3 regions of the Phytohabitans sp. LJ34 genome follow, and region 2 is predicted to be linked to each of the others. Evidence: predicted binding sites of a transcription regulator. Region 2 holds the regulator's gene; each other region holds the start of a gene.
What was found. The regulator HrcA, encoded in region 2, represses chaperone genes, less so after heat shock. The targets are predictions, from matches to a motif close to GGTTNGCACNCTCNNNNNGAGNGTGCNAACC.

Region 1: the regulator HrcA is predicted to act here: its motif matches at 3,999-4,029, upstream of groL (chaperonin GroEL).
Region 3: the regulator HrcA is predicted to act here: its motif matches at 2,317-2,347, upstream of groL (chaperonin GroEL).

The regions. Positions count from the first base shown of each region.
Region 1 covers NZ_JBQHDG010000008.1:335,871-341,867, reverse strand. Annotated here, with positions in the region: gene ACTMTJ_RS17325 (DUF5994 family protein) at 1-410, shown strand, start outside; gene ACTMTJ_RS17320 (hypothetical protein) at 472-642, shown strand; gene ACTMTJ_RS17315 (nitroreductase) at 729-1,637, opposite strand; gene ACTMTJ_RS17310 (RNA polymerase sigma factor) at 1,788-2,231, opposite strand; gene groL (chaperonin GroEL) at 2,331-3,902, opposite strand; gene ACTMTJ_RS17300 (cold-shock protein) at 4,266-4,469, opposite strand; gene ACTMTJ_RS17295 (CDP-alcohol phosphatidyltransferase family protein) at 4,869-5,660, opposite strand; gene ACTMTJ_RS17290 (GTP cyclohydrolase II) at 5,737-5,997, opposite strand, start outside.
Region 2 covers NZ_JBQHDG010000015.1:46,531-52,527, reverse strand. Annotated here, with positions in the region: gene ACTMTJ_RS25675 (16S rRNA (uracil(1498)-N(3))-methyltransferase) at 1-50, opposite strand, end outside; gene dnaJ (molecular chaperone DnaJ) at 100-1,233, opposite strand; gene hrcA (heat-inducible transcriptional repressor HrcA) at 1,271-2,293, opposite strand; gene ACTMTJ_RS25660 (DUF4870 domain-containing protein) at 2,459-3,082, shown strand; gene hemW (radical SAM family heme chaperone HemW) at 3,392-4,591, opposite strand; gene ACTMTJ_RS25650 (enoyl-CoA hydratase-related protein) at 4,610-5,407, shown strand; gene ACTMTJ_RS25645 (hypothetical protein) at 5,496-5,997, shown strand, end outside.
Region 3 covers NZ_JBQHDG010000014.1:200,081-206,077, forward strand. Annotated here, with positions in the region: gene paaN (phenylacetic acid degradation protein PaaN) at 1-419, shown strand, start outside; gene ACTMTJ_RS24995 (N-acetyltransferase family protein) at 416-910, opposite strand; gene ACTMTJ_RS25000 (serine hydrolase) at 920-1,672, opposite strand; gene ACTMTJ_RS25005 (cold-shock protein) at 2,012-2,215, shown strand; gene groL (chaperonin GroEL) at 2,541-4,163, shown strand; gene ACTMTJ_RS25015 (hypothetical protein) at 4,303-4,620, opposite strand; gene ACTMTJ_RS25020 (dihydrofolate reductase family protein) at 5,035-5,646, shown strand; gene ACTMTJ_RS25025 (GNAT family N-acetyltransferase) at 5,641-5,997, opposite strand, start outside.

The DNA.
Region 1 (5,997 bases), on a different contig from region 2:
CCACCGACCCCGTCGCCGAGCTACCGGGCCTGGTTCTGGCCCTCGACAAGGTCCGCGGACCGGTCAACCGGCTGGTTCTGGCGGCCGCCGGCTGGGACAGCCACCCTCGTCGCCTCGGCGTGGCCGGCCGGGTCCTGCGGCTGGGCTACTTCACCAGCCAACCGGTCAGTCTGCTGACCGCGATCGGCGACAACGATCGGATCGACCTGCTCGTCGTCCCACCCAACACCGCCGACGGCATGGCCGACGCGGCCATGGTGCTGGCCGCCACGACCACCAATCTCGTCCACGCCCAACACATCATGTTGGCCGTCAGCATCCCCACCACACGTCCGATCGACGGCACGGCTGAGGACGCGTGGGAGGCCGAAGGCGGTCACGGCCGTCCCGTTCCGAGCCCGGCACAGTAGGAGGCGTGCGTCAGTCAGCCCGACCCGGCGTGCATGCCGGCATCCCTCGAAGGTGGCAGTGATGCACGTCGAAAAGACTCGGATCATCGAGGCGCTGCGGTCCAGAGGACTGCACGAAAGGGCCGACTGGGTCGACCGGCAACTGCCCATTGTCGTCGATACGCACGAGAACGGTTCCCTGCTGCGGATGCTACAGATCGACCTAACCGCGATCGGACGGCCCGAAAGCTAGTCAACCCGCCAGCGCTTGAGCAGCGGTATCCGCGCGAGGTGTTCTCCGGTTTGACCCCGAACGACGCCGTTCAGGCTGGCCACCGGTTACGACACTTCGAAAATCCGGTCGATCGGCTGCTGCGGAGCGTGGGCCTGACCGGCGTCGTCCTGGTCGATGGTGCCCAGGCGTAGGACCAGGTACGGGTGGCCGACCCTGGTGAGGAGGGTCCGGATCGCCTGGCGGGTGCCGACCATCTCGGCGGTGGCGCTGAGGGGGAGGAGGGAAACGCCGACCTCGGTGGCTGTGAGCCAGGCCGCGGACAGCGCTTCTCCGGCGCGTAGCCAGTTCAGTGGTTGGTCCCCGCGGTCGTAGAGAATCGCGAACAGCGCTGACCGGTCGTATCCGGCGCTGAGGTGCTGTTCACCGTCGTGGCCGAAGTCGCGGTCGCGGACTGTGGCCCAGGCTGGCTGCGAAGGAACGGCGGCGAGGTGGCGCACCTGGTCTGGGTACAGGACGTGGAGCAGTGAGCCTTCGGCGTGGACGGCTGTGATGATCGCGGTCAACTCGTCGGGGCCGATCCGCCGGCCGGACAGCGGGCGCTGGTCGGTGTGGCGTACCCCGATGGTCTGTCCGCGGCGTACCGTCAGCGCCTCGATCGGTGTCGGCGCCGGGCCGTCCGCCTGGAGCCGCGCGAGGTGCTCGGGCCGGGCGGAGTCGGGTATCCGGGTCACGGTGGCGCGCCAGCCCTGCGCGGCCAGGCTGACCCGGGCGTGGTGCAACGCGGCTCCGCAGCTCAAAATCGCCAGGCGGGCGTCCGGGTCGGTGAGGTCGGAAAGGCGGCTGGGTTCGACGTGGAGGTCCAGCCCGTCGCCGGTCATGTGCCACCGCCACGGCGGGACGTGGTGGAACGACGGGGCGAGGCCGGCCGCGGCCACTGCCACGGCGAGCGCCTCGGTCACTGTAGGGGTGTCGGCTCCCACGTCGGTCGGGTAGGCAGAGGCGTTGGTGGCCATAGGGCATTCCTTCCTGGACGTGCCGGGCCACGGTCGTGGCCCGATCGGCGACGCCCGGCCGCCGGGTGCTCGGCGGTGACCGCTCTGTCCATACCCGACAGACACAGTGGACGGCACGATGACCGCAACCAACGTCCCGCACCACCGGGGTCAGGGGCGTCGACGCTGGTATGGGATGCCAGACCGATCCGGGTCGTTGCGTGGCCGGCGCCCCAGCAGTGCGGAGAGTTCCCGAAGGGTATGGCTGTCATGGTCGTCGCGTAGGGAGCTGGTAATGCCGGTGACGCGGAGCCGGTCGTCGGCGCGGCGGGCGGTGATCGCCGCGATCCAGGCGCGGTTGTCGATGCTGGCCGCGCCGACGTGGTGTCTGGCCATGTGCCACACCTCCACGAACGTCGACCGCGTCACGGCTCGGGCGTCGAGCGGACGCGGCAGCGCCCGGACGGCGTCGCGCCAGACCCGCAGGGCGAGAAGGGTGTACAGACGTCGAAACGCCACCCGGTCGCCGGCCGCGACCCGATCGACCAGCCCGTGCAGGCGGTCGCTGGCGCTCATTGTGGTGATGGCGTGTGTCGGCGTTACCGGCTCGAACATGTCCGGCTCCCGGTGCGTCTGGATGGCGGTGGACGCGCCGCCGGGGACTGGAGCGGCAACGAACCGGTAGACAATGACAGTACGCGCGTGCGGGCAGTGTCAGGGCTTTTCCGCGATGAGCACCTCGGTGGTGAGGAACAGCGCGGCGATTGACGCGGCGTTCTGGAGGGCGCAGCGGGTGACCTTGGTGGGCTCGACGATGCCTGCCTTGACCATGTCGACGTACTCGCCGGTCGCGGCGTTGAGGCCGTGGCCCGGTGGCAGGGTGGTGACTTTCTCGGCCACGACGGCGCCGTCGAGGCCGGCGTTGCTGGCGATCTGCTTGAGCGGCGCCGTGAGGGCGAGACGCACGATGTTCGCGCCGGTGGCGTCGTCACCGGTCAGGTCGAGTTTGTCCAGGGCGTGGGCCGCCGCGTTGGCCAACGCCACCCCGCCTCCGGGGAGCAGGCCCTCTTCGATGGCGGCCTTGGCGTTGCGGACGGCGTCCTCGATGCGGTGCTTGCGCTCGTTGAGCTCGACCTCGGTGGCCGCGCCGACCTTGATGACCGCGACGCCGCCGGCGAGCTTCGCTAGGCGCTCGTGCAGCTTTTCCCGGTCGTAGTCGGAGTCGGTGTTGTCGATCTCGAAGCGGAGCTGGGCGACCCGGCCGGCGATCGACTCGGCGTCACCGGCGCCGTCGACGATCGTCGTCTCGTCCGCGGTGACGACGACCTTTCGGGCCCGGCCCAGCATGTCCAGGCCGGCCTGGTCGAGTGCGATGCCGGCCTCGTCGCTGATGACCCGGCCACCGGTGAGGATGGCGAGGTCGGCGAGGGTCGCCTTGCGGCGGTCACCGAAGCCGGGTGCCTTGACGGCGAGTGACGCGAAGGTGCCGCGGACCTTGTTTACGACCAGGGTGGCGAGGGCCTCGCCTTCGACATCCTCGGCGATGACCACCAGCGGCTTGCCAGTGCGTGTGACCTCTTCCAGGACCGGGAGCAGGTCGCTCAGACGCGAGACGCGGTGGTCGACGATGAGCAGGTACGGATCGTCGAGGACGGCTTCCATCCGTTCGGTGTCGGTGGCGAAGTACGGCGAGATGTAGCCCTTGTCCAAGCGCATGCCCTCGGTGAGCTCAAGCTCCAGGCCGAAGGTGTTGCTCTCCTCGACGGTGATGACGCCTTCCTTGCCGACCTTGTCCATCGCCTCCGCGACGATCTCCCCGATAGCCGGGTCGGCGGCGGAGATCGAGGCGGTCGCGGCGATCTGCTGCCTGGTCTCCACCTCATGGGCCTGGTTCCTCAGCGCCTCCACCACCGCTGCGACGGCGGCCTCGATGCCACGTTTGAGCGCGATCGGGTTGGCACCGGCGCCGACGTTGCGCAGTCCCTGCCGTACGAGTGCCTGGGCCAGGACAGTGGCGGTCGTGGTGCCGTCGCCGGCAACGTCATCGGTCTTCTTGGCGACTTCCTTGACCAACTCGGCGCCCAGCTTCTCGTACGGGTCGTCGAGCGTGATCTCCTTGGCGATGCTGACCCCGTCGTTGGTGATCGTGGGCACCCCCCACCCGGCGTCGAGCACGACGTTGCGACCCTTCGGGCCCAGGGTCACCTTCACCGTGTCCGCCAGGATGCTCATGCCGCGTTCCAGGCCGCGACGGGCCTCGTCACCGAAAACGATCAACTTGGTCATCTGCGTCGTCCTCTGCTCCTCGTGCCGAGTGGCACTGGTCGGACCGACCTGCGATGACCGCCGCACGGTGCCCCGGATCGGGGTCTCATCCCATTCGGTTAGCACTCAGATAATGCGAGTGCTAATCACAGTCCACCACCGTTCCCCTTGGAACGCAAGTGACGGGGCTGACCTGGGTAGCGTGGCTCATGGTGCTCTACGGCAGGGGCGTCGCCGCCATCGAGGTGGCTTCGCGCGGAGCGATCCTGTAATCGGCCGTTGAACACAGCTACAGCCCCCCGACCGGGTTGCCGGATGAGGGGCTGCAGGCTTGACGGGTGCGACCTCGCGTCGTTACGGGGCCGTACCCGGGTCCTCGGAGCTTTACAGGGCCTTGACGTACTCGGCCTGCGGGCCCTTGGGGCCCTGGGCGATGTCGAACTCGACCCGCTGGTCCTCGGCCAGGCTGCGGAAGCCCGCCGTTTGGATGGCGGAGAAGTGGACGAAGACGTCAGTGCCTCCGCCGTCGACCATGATGAAGCCGAAGCCCTTGTCGTCGTTGAACCATTTCACAGTGCCCTGTGCCATGTAGTGCCTTCCTGGAGGAGATGGGACGCGAACCGCGTCGCGGTCCGCCGGCCGGTTGTCGCAGCGGCGGTACCGCACCATCTCAACCAAGAAACAGCGGCACGCCCGCGGAATCCGCAGGCGTGGACAGGTAAACCACGAACACAGAAACGTTCGACCACCCGGTACAACCGGCTCGCCCGACCGCGCATTCCCGCGGGCTCCCGTGGTGACGCCGGTCACCGCCGACGCCGGATCTCCCGGTCGTTCGACGTGGCGATCTGCCTTGGGCTCGCCGTTACGATCTGAGCGATTCCACACGTGCGGTCTTGTCGTCGGCGCGGGAGGGTCCACGACGCGTCGGCGCGGCGCGCGTGTGGGTCAGCCGCTGCCGGCTTGTCCAGCCGGTCACGTCTGTGGCTAGGAGGGCGAGTCGTCTCGGCCGGCGACCATGCCGGCCGAGAGCAGGGGTTGCCCGTCCCAGGCGAGGGAGCCGGCCGAGACTGGGAACGCGAGGCGGCCCAGTGTGGTGAGGTGGGTGCCACGTTGGGCGGCGAGCCAGACGACGTCCCGCCCGAAGGATTCGACAAGCAGGGCCAGCGCCGCGCCGAGAGCGATGTGCATGAGCGAGGTGGGGAAGATCCCGGTCGCGGCGCATGTGAGAACGATGCCTTGGACCACGGCGACGACCTTGCGCCAGTACCGGTACGGAACTCGGCCGTGCAGCCAGGGCAGTGCCCAGCCGGCGGCGGCATACAGGTAGCGCATCAGGCCGATTGTGGCGATCCACGCGCCGGCCGACCGGGCGACGTAGATGGCGAGTACCAGCAGGAGGAAGGAATCGACCTCCATGTCGAACCGAGCGCCGAGTGGCGACGCGGTGCCGGTGCGCCGGGCGATCCAACCGTCGACCGCGTCGAGAAGTAGCGCGAGCGCCGCGATCGCGACGATCATCCGGACCGATCCGGGGACGGATGCCGACAGTGCCAGAACCGCGCCGACGAGGATCGCGCGGGTCAGGGTGATCCAGTCGGCCGGGCTTAGCCGGCCCTGCTCGGACCGGCGCAGGCCATGGGTCAGCAGGCCGGTCAGCGCCATCGCGTACCCGAGGCCGAGCACCCAGCCCGCCCGTGTCAGGCCGACCAACCCGGCCAGAGCGAGGAGCACACCGGTCTGTACAGCGAGCCCACTGACCGGGCCGGTCCACAACACTTGGCAAATCCCTTCGCATGGGCGGGTGGCGATGGCCACGGGCAGCCGGACCGCACGCTTATTTCCATCAGGAGACCTACCCGCGGTCGCAGATGGTCGTCGGGATCATGTGGCCGCCGAGCTTGGCCTTGGCGGCCAGATATCCGGCGTTGGCGACGGATACGTGAACCCCGGTCGGCACCTGCTCGGTGACGGCGATGCCGAGCCGGTCCAGCTGTCTGGCCTTGTCCGGGTTGTTGCTCAGTAGTGCGATCTGGCCAGCGTCGAGTGCGTGCAGCATCTGGGCGGCGACGGTGTAGTCCCGTTCGTCCTCGGCATGCCCCAGGGCGAGGTTCGC
Region 2 (5,997 bases):
TGGGTCGACCCGGTGGGCAGCGCATCGACCAGAAAGAGCGGGAGGCTCACGCCGCCCCCTTCGACCGCTCGCTCACCGCCGCGGGCGAGCTCCGCTCACTCACGCGTGGCCGTTGAAGGCGTCCCGCATCCGGGAGAAGAAGCCGCCCTGCTTGGTGAGCTCGGCGACCTCCTCGCCGCGGGTCTTGGCGAACTCGCGCAGGATGCGCTCCTGCTCCGGGTCGAGCTTGGTGGGCGTGCGTACGTCGAGGTGGACGAAGAGGTCACCCCGGCCGGTGCCGCGCAGGTGGGGCACGCCGCGGGCGCGCAGCCGCAACGTCGCGCCGGGCTGGGTGCCGGCCTTGACATCGAGCTGCTCCTCGCTGTCGAGCGTCTTGATGGTCAGGCGGGTGCCGAGCGCCGCCGCGGTCATCGGGACGGTGACGCGGCAGTGCAGGTCGTCGCCCTTGCGGGAGTACACGTCGTGCGGGCGCTCGTGGATCTCGACGTAGAGGTCGCCGGCCGTGCCGCCGCCGGGGCCGACCTCGCCCTGCTGGGCCAGGCGAATGCGCATGCCGTCTTCGACGCCGGCCGGGATCTTCACGGTCAGCGAGCGGCGGGTGCGGACCCGGCCGTCACCGCCGCAGGTGGCGCAGGGGTGCGGGATCACGGTGCCGTAGCCCTGGCAGACGGTGCACGGCCGGGACGAGACGACCTGGCCGAGGAACGTGCGCTGCACCGACTGCACCTCGCCGCGCCCGCCGCAGGCCTCGCACGTGGCCAGGTGGGTGCCGGCGGCGGTGCCGGCGCCGGAGCACGTGGTGCAGAGCACGGCGGTGTCCACCGTGATCGGCGCCTCCACCCCGAACGCGGTCTCGGTCAGCTCGAGCTCCAGCCGCAGGATCGCGTCGGCACCCGGCCGGGTGCGCGAACGCGGACCGCGCGCCCCGGCAGCCGTGCCGAAGAACGCGTCCATGATGTCCTGGAATCCGACGAATGGCCCCGCGCCGGGACCACCACCCGGCCCACCGCCACCAGGGGCGAGAGGGTCGCCGCCGAGGTCGACGATCTGCCGCTTTTGGTCGTCTGAAAGCACCTCGTACGCGGCGTTGATGTCCTTGAACTTCTCGTGCGCATCCGGATCCGGGTTGACGTCCGGATGGTACTGGCGGGCCAGCTTCCGGTAGGCGCGCTTGATCTCGTCGTCGGATGCGTCTCGGCTCACGCCGAGAATCCCGTAGTAGTCCTTGGCCACTGCGTTCCGTGTCCTCATGCTCTCGCGCTGTCCCGGGCTAGTTGTTTCCCAACAGGTCGCCTACGTAGCGTGCCACGGCGCGCACGGTGGCGATGGTGCCGGGGTAGTCCATCCTCGTCGGCCCGAGGACGCCGAGACCACCCACGATTGTCGCGCCTGGACCGTAGCCCGTGCTGACAACCGAGGTGGACCGGAGATTGTCGATCTCGTTTTCGTCGCCGATGCGGATCAGGAGGGTGTCCGCGTCGACCTCGCCGAGGAGCTTGAGCAGGATGACCTCCTCCTCGAGCGCCTCGAGGATCGGGCGCAGGGAGCCCTGGAAGTCGAGCAGGCCGCCGCGGGTCAGATTGGCCCGGCCGGCCAGCGCGATCCGCTCGTCGTGCCGCTCGACGAGCGTCTCCAGCAAGACCGTGGCGAGGGTGGCCATGGTGTTTCGGGCATCCGGCGCGACCTCCTCGACCAGCGCCTGGACCAGCGGCGGCGCGTCCGACAGCCGCTTGCCCACGAGCTTTTCGTTTAACAGGCGGCGGAGGTCGGTGACGGCGTCGACGGGCACGGGCGCAGGCAGCTCGACGAGCCGCTGCTCCACCCGACCGGTGTCGGCGATCATCACGAGCATGACCCTCGTCGTGGAGATCGGCACCAGCTCCAGGTGGCGCACCGAGGAGCGGGACAGGCTTGGGTACTGCACCACGGCGACCTGGCGGGTGAGCTGGGCGAGCAGGCGCACCGTGCGGTGCACCACGTCGTCGAGGTCGAGCGCCCCGGCCAGAAACCGCTCGATCGCCCGCCGCTCGGCGGGGCTCAGCGGCTTGACCCGGGAGAGCCGGTCGACGAAGAGCCGGTAGCCACGGTCGGTCGGCACGCGGCCGGCGCTGGTGTGCGGCTGCCGGATGTAGCCCTCCTCTTCGAGAACGGCCATGTCGTTTCGCACTGTCGCGGGCGAGACGCCCAACTGGTGTCGCTCCACAAGAGCCTTGCTGCCGACCGGCTCCTGGGTGGCGACGTAATCCTCGACGATCGCTCGGAGCACGTCGAGCTTGCGGTCATCGAGACTCACTGTCACCCCCTGCCGCACCAGATGAAGAGACTGGCACTCGACTGTAGCGAGTGCCAGTCTACGTCGCACCCCCACACGACCGCGATGATCTCTTTGGGCACAATGTCCGCAACTGGTAAGTGTGTTGTGTGGCGTCGGTTGATCCGTGCCCCTACCGTGACCTTCATGACAGAACCACCTCGCCCTCCCGGAGGGGACGAGCCTGGCGCCACGCCGCCGGAGCCGACCTCTCCGCCGACACCCCCAGCGTCCTACTCGATGCCGGGCGAGGCACCCTCTCCCGGTTACTCACCCCCACCGAGTGACGCTCCACCGCCACCCCCGCCGCCCACGAGCGGGGCCGGCTACCCACCGCCCGGAGCGGGTTACCAGCCACCGCCCGGCTACCCGCCGCAGGGTCCGCCCGGCGGCTACTACGCGGCCGGCCCGGCGCCGGCGGGATACGCCAACAACGACGAGAAGACGTGGGCACTCGTCGCCCACTTCGGCGGCGCGGCCGGCGCGTTCATCGGCGGCGGCACGCTGGGCTGGGTTGGCCCGCTGGTGTCACTGCTGGCCAAGGGCAGCCAGTCGCCGACCGTGCGCGCGCACGCGGTCGCGGCGCTCAACTTCCAGCTGCTGTGGTCGATCATCACGGTGATCTGCTGGATCCTGGTCTGCGCGCTGATCGGCTTCATCCTCGCGCCGGTCGCGATGATCATCGCGATCGTCTTCGGCATCATCGGCGGCGTGAAGGCCAACGACGGCCAGCTGTACAACTACCCGATGAGCATCTCGATCATCAAGTGACAGCGCGAGACCCCGGTGATCCACTCGGTCACCGGGGTCTCGCAGCATCAAAGATCCAACCCAATACTCGATATCTGAGCTACCGCGATGTCCGTCGTGGTCCAGACCGTCGCTCCCGCGGCCTCACCCGTCCGCTGTTGGTTGAAGCGTCGCTTTCGCGACGCCCGAAAGGGCTTGAACCGCGGACCTGGCAGCGGGGGTTGGGGATTTCGGCTCGCCCCGCGAGCCGCCGACCTCCGCGGTCTCCGGCGGGAGCGGCGGTCCGCAGGTGGCGCGGATCCGGGCAAGTCTGCTTCTGGGTCTCGGGTCCTAGGGCAGGAGGTCGCGGACGACGGCGTCGGCGAGTAGGCGGCCACGCAGGGTCAGCACCGCCCGCCCGTCGCGTGTCTCCAGCAGGCCATCCGCCGCCGCCCTCGCGGCCGCCTCGCGGCCCGGACCGTCGAGCACGGAAAGCGGCAGGCCGGACGCGAGCCGCAGGCGCAGCATCACGTCTTCCACGTGCCGGTCGCCGGCCGACAGCACCTCCCGCGCGTAACCCGGTGACTCGCCCGCGGCCAGGCGCGACGCGTACGCGGACGGGTGCTTGACGTTCCACCAACGCACGCCGCCCACGTGGCTGTGCGCGCCCGGCCCGAGGCCCCACCAGTCGCCACCGGTCCAATACAGCAGGTTGTGCCGGCAGCGCGCCGCCGGGCCGGCCGCCCAGTTGGAGACCTCGTACCAGGAGAGGCCGGCCGCGCCCAGGGCGGCGTCCGCGGCCAGGTAGCGGTCGGCGGCCACGTCGTCGTCCGGGTACGGCAGGTCGCCGCGGCGTATCCGGGTGGCCAGCCGGGTGCCGTCTTCCACGATCAGCGAGTACGCGCTGACGTGGTCGACGCCCGCGCGCACGGCCGCCGCCAGCGAGGCGGCGAAGTCGTCCGCGGTCTCGCCCGGCGTGCCGTAGATCAGGTCGAGGTTGACGTGGTCGAAGCCGGCTTCGCGGGCCTCGGCCGCCGCGGCCGGCGCCCGGCCCGCGGTGTGCCGGCGCTCCAGCACCTGGAGCACACCCGGGGAGATCGACTGCATGCCCAGCGACACCCGCGTGAAGCCGGCCTTGCGCAGGCGCTGGAGCGACGCCGGCGTGACCGACTCCGGGTTGGCCTCGGTGGTGACCTCGGCGTCGGCGGCGAGGCCCCAGGTGCGGTCGATCGCCTCCAGGATGCGGGCGAGGTCGTCCGGGTCGAGCAGCGTGGGCGTCCCGCCGCCGACGAACACCGTGTCGACCCGCGCGGGTGACACCACCCGACGCGCGAGGTCGAGCTCGGCGAGCACGGTGTCCGGATACTCGTCGCGGCTCGCCCCGCCGCCCAGCTCGGCCGCGGTGTAGGTGTTGAAGTCGCAGTAGCCGCACCGGCTCGCGCAGAAGGGCACGTGCACGTACACGCCGAAGCCGCGCCCGCCCAGGCTCGTGCCCGGCGGCAGGGCGCCGTCGCGGGGGACGGCCTCGCCTTCTGGGAGTGCTCCGGGCATGGGTTCTAGTCTGCCCGCATGACTTCTGACGGTGAGTCGCTGGTCCGGGTCGAGACCGGGCAGGGCGTGGCGACGCTCACACTCGACAGCCCGCACAACCGCAACGCGCTCTCCACCCCGCTGATGACCCAGCTGATGGCGGCGCTGGAGGCGGCGGAGGGCGACGAAGCGGTGCGGGTGGTGGTGCTCTCCCACACCGGCCCGGTCTTCTGCTCCGGCGCCGATCTCAAGGAGACCGCCGAGGCAGTCACAAGCGGGCGGATCCCGGTGGGGATGCTCGGCGACGTGCTCGCGGCCATCTGGGAGTGCCCCAAGCCGGTGGTGGCCCGGGTGGGTGGGCCGGCGCGGGCCGGCGGCCTCGGCCTCGTGGCGGCGGCCGACATCGCGATCTGCGCCGAGGAGGCCACGTTCGCCTTCTCCGAGGTACGGCTGGGCGTGGTGCCCGCGGTCATCTCCGCCACCGTGCTCCCCCGCCTCACCCCGCGGGCGGCGGCCGAGCTCTTCCTGACCGGAGACACCTTCGACGGGCGGAGGGCGGCGCAGATCGGGCTCGTCACGGCCGCCGCGCCGGCGGCGACGCTGGACGCCACCGTCGCGGCCTACTGCGGCGCGCTGGTGCTCGGCGGCCCGGAGGCACTCGCCGGCACGAAAGGCGTCCTGCACCGGAGATCGACCGCTACCGTACGTGAAGAACTGGCGGAACTCTCCGCCCTTTCGGTGGGCTACTTCCAGTCAGAAGAGGGGCGGGAGGGGGTCCGGGCGTTTCGGGAGAAACGCCACGCGTCGTGGGTGCCCGCAGGGCCGGAAGGGGCTTGACTCCCCCTTCCGCGCCAAACCGCCCATGGGTACGGTCGCCGGCAGGTTGAGGTCGTACCCTGGACGGACAACTCACTGAGGGGTGACGGTGCGTATTCGGGCAGGGGTAGTGGCAGCCGTCGGCCTTGCACTCGTGGCCGTGCTCGGGCTGGTCGTCGGCAGGCACGACTGGAGCCGCGACCTCAAGCTTCCCCGGCCGCACAGCCGCGCCTGCACCGTGCAGGCCGACGGCGAGGTCGCCCTCAATCCGGAGCAGATGGCACACGCCGCCACGATCGCCGCGATCGGCATGCAGCGAAAGATGCCCGAGCGGGCGGTCGTGGTGGCGCTGGCCACCGCGTTCCAGGAGTCAAAGCTGGAAAACCTCTCCGGTGGCGACCGTGACTCGATCGGTCTCTTCCAGCAGCGGCCCAGCCAGGGGTGGGGCACGCCGGAGCAGATCAGCGACCCGCGCTACGCGGCCAACAAGTTCTACGCCGCGCTCAAGAAGGTGCGCGGCTGGGAAAAGATGCGGGTCACCGACGCGGCGCAGCGGGTGCAGCGCTCGGCCTACCCGGGCGCGTACCAGAAGTGGGCCGACGAGTCGACGG
Region 3 (5,997 bases), on a different contig from region 2:
TCGACCATCCGGCGTTCGAGGGCGCGGTCGTCCGTACCCCCGTGATCCTGAAGCTGCCCGCGGACGCCGAGGAGACCTACGGCAGGGAGTGGTTCGGGCCCATCTCGTTCGTGATCACGACCGACTCGACGGCGCAGAGCCTGGAGATCTTCCGGTCGACCGTGGGCGAGCGGGGCGCGCTGACCGCCTCCGTGTACTCGACCGACGAGAAGGTGCTCGACGACGCCGAGGCGGCCGCGCTCGACGTGGGCGTCCACCTCTCCTGCAACCTGACCGGTGGCGTCTTCGTCAACCAGTCGGCGGCGTTCTCCGACTTCCACGCGAGCGGCGCCAACCCGGCGGCGAACGCGGCACTGACCGACGGCGCGTACGTGGCCAGTCGCTTCCGCATCGTCCAGTCGCGCCGCCACACCGCCTAGGCGGGGCGGCGCATCTGTAGCTCGGTGAGCACCGGGATCACCGGGTGGACGACGCGGATGCCGGTGTCGACGAAGCCGAGCCGCTCGTAGGCCCGCACGGCCCGGTCGTTGCCGACCACGACCTCCAGCAGCAGGTCGGGGCGGCCGGCGCCGCGCGACCAGGCGGCCACGCCGTCGACGAGGTCACGCAGGACGCCGCTGCCGCGGTGGGCGGGCGTGATGTACACGGCGAAGATGATCGTGAGCTTGGGGTCGTCGGGCGAGGCGATCCCGCCGGCGTGCCCGACGAAGCGCCCGTCCACCTCCGCGATGAACTGGGCGCAGAAGTCGCCGAACGCGGCACGGGCGACCCGCTCGGTGAACTCGCGGTGCGGGAGCGCCGCCGCCTCGGCGAGCGTCTCCAGGAAGGCGAGCGGGGTGTCGGCGAGCATCTCCAGGCGGAGTGCGCGCATCCGGCCCGCGTCCTCGATTCGCACCCGCCGCACAGTCACCAGGCCACCCTAAACGGCGGCAACGGCCTGGCGGCCGACCTCCTCGCAAAGCGCGGTGCCGTAGTCGAAGCCGAGCGTGCCCGGGTAGCGGACCAGTACGCCGAGCACCCACTCGCCGGTGATCGCGAGGCAGCTGATGTGCCACAGCTTGTCCTCGTCGCGCAGGAGCCAGCCGTTCTTGATCGCCACGCGGCCGGGGTCGGGGAGGGTGAGCCGCACGCCGAAGTCGCCGGCGCCGCGTACCTGGCGCATCTGGTCCAGCAACCAGTCCGTCCACCGTGGACCCGCCGCCCGCCCGTCCGCGATGCAGGCGCCGAGCCGTACGGTGTCCCGCGCGGAGATCGTGGTCTTGCTCCACCACTCGCCGTACGCGCTGCTCTCGGTGAGCCCGCAACTCGCGATCAGCCGCTCGATCGAGGCCCGGCGCCCGACCGCCTCGAACAGCGCCTCCGCGGCCGCGTTGTCGCTGTCCCGGATCATGATGGTGAGCTGGCGCAGCCGCGCCTCGCTGATCTCCCCGTCCGCTGCCATCCGCAGGTAGTCGGCCGCGATCCAGGCCTTGACCATCGACATCGTGTCGCTGGGTGCGGCGAGGTTGGCCGAGCCGCTGATCCTGCCGGTGCCGCGGTCGAGCAATGCCCAGGAGAGGAAGCCGGCGTGTTCGACGTGGACCCGCGGTGGCGGTGGCGCCGGCGAAGGCACCGCCGCCCGGTCCGCTCCGGAGACCCAGCGGGGCACCGCCGCACCCTCGCTGGTGCTCACCGTCGCGACCAGGGCGACGGTGGTCAGCGCGGCTGCTACGTACGCCGCCGCGAGCCACCCTTGACCGAGCCGTGCGCGGTGCTTTCCCCGCCCGTTTGGCCTGTGTGAAACCACGTGAGTTCAACGAGGCAGGAGTGCTGGTAGGGGCGGCAGGATGCCGGGTGACGACCCGGGTGTCCGTTTTGGGGTAGTGCGCGGGCGGGGGTCCTCGTGTAGCGTGCGATTTCGGCCGCTGTGTTCGACGGACCACCCCGGACCACGGATCGGCGGCCCCGGCCAAGCAGACAGTTCGGCCGGGGGTTGTCGAACCCAGCACCATCGAAGTGAGGGAAGTGCACCGTGGCACAGGGCACCGTCAAGTGGTTCAACAGCGAAAAGGGCTACGGCTTCATCGCGGTAGACGGCGGTCAGGACGTCTTCGTCCACTTCTCGGCGATCGAGATGGACGGATACAAGGCGTTGGACGACGGCCAGCGCGTGGAGTTCGAGATCGCTCAGGGCCAGAAGGGGCCACAGGCCGAGAAGGTTCGGGTCATCGCCTGAGCCGCCCAGTAACGCGTTGAGGCGGGGCACCGGTATCCGGCCCCGCCTCCCAGCTTTTCTAGTGCGGCTTTTCCCAGCCCTCATCGCCCGTTCACCGGACGCGCTTGCACTCCCTAGGGGAGAGTGCTAAACAGGTTGTTGGCACTCGCGGCATGTGAGTGCCAAATGGTCGGGGCGGTGGGGCCGCGGTCGTGCGCACCTCAGATGGTGACGCGGCACGTGGCCGGTCGTCGCGGGCTATCCGGCCCGGCCGACGGAAGGTCGCTGCGCGCTTCGAGCCTGAGGCCCGGAGTGCCGTGGATGTCCAGCTGGAGGACAACGCCGTATGGCCAAGATTATCGCGTTCGACGAGGAGGCGCGCCGCGGCCTTGAGCGGGGCATGAACACCCTCGCCGACGCCGTAAAGGTGACGCTGGGCCCGAAGGGCCGCAACGTCGTGCTCGAGAAGAAGTGGGGCGCGCCCACCATCACCAACGATGGTGTGAGCATCGCCAAGGAGATCGAGCTCGAGGACCCCTACGAGAAGATCGGCGCGGAGCTGGTCAAGGAGGTCGCGAAGAAGACCGACGACGTGGCCGGTGACGGCACGACGACGGCGACCGTCCTGGCCCAGGCGCTGGTCCGCGAGGGCCTGCGCAACGTGGCTGCCGGCGCCAACCCGATGGCCCTCAAGCGGGGCATCGAGGCGGCCGTCGCCAACGTCGCGGAGGAGCTGGCGAAGCTCGCCAAGGACGTCGAGACCAAGGAGCAGATCGCCTCCACCGCGTCGATCTCGGCCGGTGACGCCACCGTTGGCGAGATCATCGCCGAGGCGATGGACAAGGTCGGCAAGGAAGGCGTCATCACCGTCGAGGAGAGCAACACCTTCGGCCTCGAGCTCGAGCTCACCGAGGGCATGCGCTTCGACAAGGGCTACATCTCGCCGTACTTCTGGACCGACGCCGAGCGGATGGAGGCCGTCCTCGACGACCCCTACATCCTGATCGTCAACAGCAAGATCTCGTCGGTGAAGGACCTGCTGCCGATCCTCGAGAAGGTCATGCAGTCGGGCAAGCCGCTCGCGATCATCGCCGAGGACGTCGAGGGCGAGGCGCTGGCCACCCTGGTCGTCAACAAGGTGCGCGGCACGTTCAAGTCCGTCGCCGTGAAGGCGCCCGGCTTCGGCGACCGCCGCAAGGCGATGCTGACCGACATCGGCATCCTCACCGGCGGTCAGGTCATCAGCGAGGAGGTCGGGCTCAAGCTCGACGCCGCCTCGCTCGACCTGCTGGGCCGCGCCCGCAAGGTCGTGGTGACCAAGGACGAGACCACGATCGTCGACGGTGCCGGTGACGCCGACCAGATCCAGGGCCGGGTCAACCAGATCCGCGCCGAGATCGAAAAGAGCGACTCCGACTACGACCGCGAAAAGCTCCAGGAGCGCCTGGCCAAGCTGGCCGGCGGTGTCGCGGTCATCAAGGTCGGCGCGGCCACCGAGGTCGAGCTCAAGGAGCGCAAGCACCGCATCGAAGACGCGGTCCGCAACGCCAAGGCCGCCGTCGAAGAGGGCATCGTCCCGGGTGGCGGCGTCGCGCTGGTGCAGGCCGGCAAGAGCGCCTTCGACAAGCTCGACCTGGTCGGCGACGAGGCCACCGGCGCCACGATCGTGAAGATCGCGCTCGACGCGCCGCTGCGCCAGATCGCCGTCAACGCCGGCCTCGAGGGTGGCGTCGTGGTGGAGAAGGTGCGCAACCTGGACACCAACCACGGCCTCAACGCGGCCACCGGTGAGTACGTCGACCTGCTGGCGGCGGGCATCATCGACCCGGCCAAGGTGACCCGTTCGGCGCTTCAGAACGCGGCGTCGATCGCGGCCCTGTTCCTCACCACCGAGGCTGTGGTGGCGGACAAGCCGGAGAAGGAGAAGGCCCCGGCGGGTGCGCCCGGCGGCGGTGACATGGACTTCTGATCCCTACCTGTGCTCAGGTGAGGGTCAACCTGTCCTAAATGGAGGGGCGAGCCGGTTAACCCGGCTCGCCCCTTCGCTATTTGGTCAGCGCTCGCGTCGCTTGCGCGGCGGCCGTGCGCCGCGGCCGGCTTTACCGGCGTCAGCGACGTGGCTGGTTGCGCTGCTTATCCGCCCGCGACATCGGCTTCGGCGGCATGTCCTCAGTGGACGCCTGAGGCCCGCTCATCTCGCGGGGCTGTCCGGTTCGCGGCTGGTTGTGCTGGTTGGGCTGTGGCGAATTCGCGTCCCGCCTGGTCGCCATGTCCGGCCGCTCCGGGCGGTCCGACCGGTCTGGTCGGGCCGCGCCCGGTGGGAGGCTCTGGTCGAGCCTGCCCCCAGCCGTCTCGGCCGGCGTCTGGGCCATACGGGACTTCGCCACGGTTTGGAGATCGTCCTTCGGTCGCTTTTCCTTGGCCATGATCTCCTCCTTCCACGGGCAACGTTATGGGCCGGTAGGGAGGCTCGCGGAGAAACGAGACTATCGATCCGGATGCGCCCGATGCCCGTTTTCGACGGCCGGTCCGGGCCGTAAGGCGGATCCAACCCAAGACACAGACCTGAGCTACCGCGATGTCCGCCGTGGTCCAGACCGCTGCTCCCGATGGCCGCGCGGGCATCAGGGGGTAACCGCGACCAACGGCGGACGGGTGAGGCCGCGGGAGCAACGGCGTGGACCACGACGGACATCGCGGTAGCTCAACTCGGCGGCGTGGTTGCGATAAACCGCAACCATTACGCGTGATTGGCCCGCCAAGATCGCTTGACGGCTCGGCTCGTGGATAGGGTGGCCGGACCGATGAGTTCGAGTGGCTATCACGTGGGGAGATGCGTCATGAGGAAGATCAGCGCTGGGCTTTTCATCTCGCTCGACGGTGTCGTCGAGGCGCCGGACCAGTGGCACTTCCCGTACTTCAACGACGAGATGGGCGTGGCGGTCGACGGGCAGCTGGGTGCGGCCGACACGCTGCTGATCGGCCGGGTGACGTACGACAGCTTCGCCGGTGCGTGGCCGGAGCGGGAGACCGCGGGTGACGAGGACGCGCTGTTCGCCAAGAAGCTCGGCGACATGCGCAAGATCGTGGTGTCGCGGCAGCCGCTGGAGTTCACCTGGCGCAACTCGGAGCTGCTCCAGGGCGACCTTGTCGAGGCGGTGACCGCGCTGAAGAACGAGCCGGGCGACGGCGCGATCGGCATGAGCGGGTCGGTCTCGGTCGTGCGCCAGCTGCTCGCGGCGGGCCTGATCGACGAGCTGCACCTGCTGGTGCACCCGATCGCCGTGCGCAAGGGCATGCGGCTCTTCGACGAGGGCGACGCTCCCATCCCGCTCGACCTCTTGTCGTCCGCGACGTTCACGACCGGCGTGCTCTACCTCGTCTACGGGCCGGGCCAGGCGCGCGAAGGTGGCTACGAGGAGGCTCGGGCGCAGCTCCCCGCGGAGTCATAGCTGCTTGCGGTAGAGGAAGAACACGCGCTCGATCCGGGCGCCCACGGCTGACGCGTAGAAGGGCACCGGGCCCACCCATCCGATCTGGGCCTGCTCGTAGCCGGCGTCGCGCAGGTCGCGGAGGCATCGGCGGAGCAGCACGCCGCCGATGCCGAGGCCCTGCGCGGCCGGCGCGGTGCCCATCGGGCCAAACCAGCTCGGCCGCGACGAGCCGTAGGCGGCGAACCCGAGCACTTCCGCCTCGCGGAGCGCGATGTGGCAGCCGGCGCCCGGCCGCCCGACCGAGTCGGAGACCTCGCCGGCCCAGCTGTCGCTGAAGTTGGCTTCGGCGAAGTCGACGAGCGCGGGTAC